DNA from 2 places in the Brochothrix thermosphacta DSM 20171 genome. Region 1 is predicted to be linked to the other one. Evidence: riboswitches for the same ligand, from Rfam matches in the RefSeq annotation. Region 1 holds a riboswitch; the other holds the start of a gene.

The links. A riboswitch is a leader RNA that binds a small molecule or an ion and turns the genes downstream of it on or off. The one in region 1 is predicted to bind S-adenosylmethionine.
Region 2: another riboswitch for S-adenosylmethionine. It lies ahead of metX (homoserine O-acetyltransferase MetX); the one in region 1 lies ahead of metK (methionine adenosyltransferase).

What each region holds. Positions count from the first base shown of each region.
Region 1 is NZ_CP145608.1:1,123,082-1,125,274, forward strand. Features, by position in the region: gene yidD (membrane protein insertion efficiency factor YidD) at 1-242, opposite strand, end outside; gene V6S17_RS05785 (NUDIX domain-containing protein) at 345-839, shown strand; SAM riboswitch class I at 908-1,016, shown strand; gene metK (methionine adenosyltransferase) at 1,169-2,193, shown strand, end outside.
Region 2 is NZ_CP145608.1:556,160-558,352, reverse strand. Features, by position in the region: gene V6S17_RS02895 ((Fe-S)-binding protein) at 1-642, opposite strand, end outside; SAM riboswitch class I at 791-892, shown strand; gene metX (homoserine O-acetyltransferase MetX) at 978-2,081, shown strand.

The DNA.
Region 1 (2,193 bases):
TCATGTGCTTTTTTCGTACGGAGTGAAAATTCATCTGGCACCATGTCAACTCCGCCAGGATGAAAAGGATGGCACTTAAGTATTCGTTTTATGGCAAGATAACTACCCTTAAAGGCACCGAATTTTTCAATGGATTCTAATCCATAAGTTGAACAAGTCGGATAAAAACGACAGCTAGGTGGGAACAAGGGTGATATTAACTTGCGATAACACTTAATAAGGAACAATAATATCTGTTTCAAAACAATCAACCTTTCAATTAATTCATCTAGCTCCATTGTATACTAAAATACGGTGTAAGACGCTAGATATGATTGCTGATTGAAGAAAAAGGGGAATGAACTATGATAGAATATACTGATTTAACAGGTGGAAAAGTACAAATGACTTTCGAAAAAAACCAATTAGGCACTGATGTGAAAGATATTTTAGTGATACCTTACATTAAAACAGGTCATTGGCTTATGACTGAAAATATCGTTCGTGGAATTGAGTTTCCCGGAGGAAAAATAGATCCTGATGAAACTGTCGAGCAAGCTGTTGTCCGTGAATTATGGGAAGAGACAGGTGTGCATCTGAAAAGTGAAGATAAATGGACCTTTTTAGCTGATTACGAGTTTCAAGATAAAAAACGTGGTCGAGTGATTAAACGCGCTTTTTTAATAGAGATGGCAACATACGAAGAAGCACCACTGCCTGAAGACTATGAAACGAGCGGTGTGCACTTATTAACAGAAGCAGAATACCTTCAATTGGAGACCTCTTCATTGAGTTTTTATATGAAAGATGCCGGAATGGAATTACTTTGGAATAAAGCGAAGGAAATCATCAAACATTAGTCTAATTTCATTGACAAGACAAGGTTTGTTTGAGATAATCAAAATATATCATGATGAAACAATTATGAATCTTATCAAGAGTGGTTGAGGGACTGGCCCTATGAAACCCAGCAGCCTACACTAAGGTGTAAGGTGCTAACCTGTGGCAAGATACAAAGGTATCTTGAGCGATAAGAGAAAAAAGGTATAGCTATAAGTATGCTATTAGGACCTTTTCTCTTTTTAGTGAGAAAAGGTTTTTTAATGCAGTTTATTGCCACTTTTTTACGATTGCATAAGAGGTTATAGCGTTTCTAAATCGATGCATGATAAAAAATGGAGGATTTAACATGACAAAAAACCGTCGTCTTTTCACATCAGAATCTGTAAGTGAAGGACATCCAGACAAAATGGCAGATCAAATTTCAGATGCAATTTTGGATGCGATGTTAGAGAAAGACCCAATGGCACGTGTTGCCTGCGAAACAACAGTAACAACAGGAATCGTTTTAGTCGCAGGTGAAATTTCAACGAGCACTTACGTTGATATTCCTGCAGTCGTTCGTCAAACAATCCGTGAGATTGGTTACACAAGAGCGAAGTACGGCTTTGATGCGTCAACGTGTTCTGTATTGACAGCAATCGATGAACAATCGAGTGATATTGCACAAGGTGTAGATGTTGCGTTAGAGAGTCGTGATGGCGAAATTGTTGAAGAAGATATTGATGCAATTGGAGCAGGCGATCAAGGTTTGATGTTTGGGTTTGCAACTAACGAAACAGAAGAATTGATGCCGTTGCCGATTTCATTAGCACATGCATTAGCACGCCGCGTTGCAAAATTGCGTAAAGAAAACATTGTTGATTATTTACGACCAGACTCAAAAACACAAGTAACGGTTGAATATAACGAAGATGGTACACCTGCACGTGTAGATACCATTGTTATTTCAACTCAACATCATCCTGATGTAGAGCAATCAACCATCCATGAAGACATGCGTAAACTCGTTATTGACGAAGTGATTCCTGCAGCATTACTTGACGATGAAACAAAATATTTCATCAACCCGACTGGTCGATTCGTTATCGGTGGACCACAAGGTGATTGTGGTTTAACAGGACGTAAAATTATTGTCGACACTTACGGTGGTTATGCTCGTCACGGTGGTGGTGCTTTTTCTGGGAAAGATGCTACAAAAGTTGACCGTTCAGGTGCTTATGCTGCACGTTACGTTGCTAAAAACATCGTAGCAGCTGGTTTGGCTGATAAGGTAGAAGTACAAATTGCCTATGCAATTGGTGTCGCAAAACCTGTATCAATTTCAGTTAATGCTTTCGGAACAAGTTCATACTCTGAAGATGAGTTAATCGA
Region 2 (2,193 bases), 570 kb from region 1:
ATTCATTAAACAACCCATATCTGCACTGATTAAAATTTCAGCACCTGTGTTAACAATATCCTCTACTTTTTCAGTCACCATTTGTTCTGAGATATCAGGCATTTTAACAGAGAATGTCCCTCCAAAACCACAACAGTTTTCAATGTGTGCTAGTGGAATCATTTCTAACCCTTCGACTTCATCTAATAATTGATACGGTGCTTTCTTTTCTCCTAACAAACGCGTCATGTGACATGAGCGATGGTAAGTTGCTTTACCTTCTAAATGAGCACCCACATTTGTAATACCTAGTACGTTAACAATAAATTGTGTGAATTCATATGTCTTGTCATGCAACGCTGCCGCTTCATCACGGTAAATTTCATCATCTTTAAATATCTCTTTATATTCTTTTAACATTGCTACGCACGAACCTGAGGGTCCGACAACGTATTCTGCGTTTTTAAACGCCTTCATCTGATTAATCATTGAAGCACGGCTGTCTTTATGATAACCGCTGTTATAAGTAGGTTGACCGCAACAAATTTGCGATCCTGGTAAATCAGTTTTACAACCAAAGCGTTCCAGTACTTCTACCATTGCTTTTCCTACTTCTGGGAACATCATGTCTACTAAACAAGTTGAAAAAATAGTCACTTTCACAGTTTTAGCCTCTTTTCTCTGTTTTGTTTGTGTCTTTATCCTATTACTCTAGTATAACTTTTTTTAAAACTAATTTCTATTACTAGTCTAAAAAAAATGAAGATTGACAACTGTTGTGCAATCAATCATAATAAATGTTAATTGAATCTACTTATCCAGAAAGGTGGAGGGACTTGGCCCGCTGATACCTTAGCAACCGGAACGATTGTTCACGGTGCTACATCCAACAGTCATTACTGACAGATAAGTGCTGAACGTTAACATTCAACGTTTAACTCTTTGTCTATTTTGACATTGTAGTTAAGCGTTTTTTATTTTCTTAAGGGGGATGACATATGCATCGTAAAGAAATGGTTCTATTTACTGATAAACCTTTAAATCTTGCATCACACGTACAATTAAAAAACATTACGGTTGCCTATGAAACATATGGCTCTTTAAACAAAAATTCAAGTAATGCCATCCTTATTACACATGCCTTGACTGGGGATGCCCATGTTGCGAAACATAGTGACGACGATCAAGAAGGCTGGTGGGATGACTTTGTTGGTGCAGGTAAAATGTTAGATACAGATACTTATTTTTTAATATGCATTAATGTTTTAGGCGGCTGTTATGGCTCGACTGGACCACAATCGTTTAATCCTGAAACCAATCAACCTTACTTGCTTGATTTTCCAACAATCCATGCAAGTGATATGGTCCGTGTTCAAAAAGAGTTACTTTCACAGCTGGGTATTGATCATCTTTTTTGCGTTGTCGGTGGATCAATGGGAGGGATTCAAGCCACTCAATGGGCAATTGATTATCCGGACTTCATCTCGGGAGTAATTAATCTTGCATCACCACTTGCCTCAAGTCCTGAAAATGTTGGTTTTAATCATGTGATGCGTCAGCTCATCCTATCTGATCCTCAGTTTAAAAAGGGACGCTATACAGAACAACCACCAATGCTAGCACATGCTAGAATGTTAGCGATGTTAACCTACCGTACAGATCGGATGTTGGATACGCAATTTAGTATGGCCCCTCTTAATGAAAACACAACAACCACTGAAAGTTGGCACCAGTTATTTGATGTTGAATCGTACCTTAATTATCAGGGTGAAAAATTTATCCAACGTTTTGACGCACTCAGTTTTTTATACCTGACACGTATGATCGATTTATTTGATGCTGTTTCTCCTAATCAAAAAAGCACTTCGATTGCCACTGTGCGCACACCCTATCTTTATATTGCCTTCAAAGAAGATCAGCTTTTTAAAATTGAACAATGTCGCTTTGCTCGAACAATTCTTGAAGCTAACAACGTACCCGTTACCTATCATGAATTAAGTTCAATTTATGGGCATGATGCCTTTTTGATTGAATCAGCTAAAATCAGTCCACTTGTTTCACAATTTCTTGCAAAAATAAAAAAAACAAGTCCTGCTAGTTAGGGACTTGTTTCAGCAATAATATTCTTTTATAAATTTTAAATTACTCATCCAAAATGTGATGAGACTGAAGAAAAACGCTGCGATAGTAGGCACGATGAGTGGTGGTGCGTGT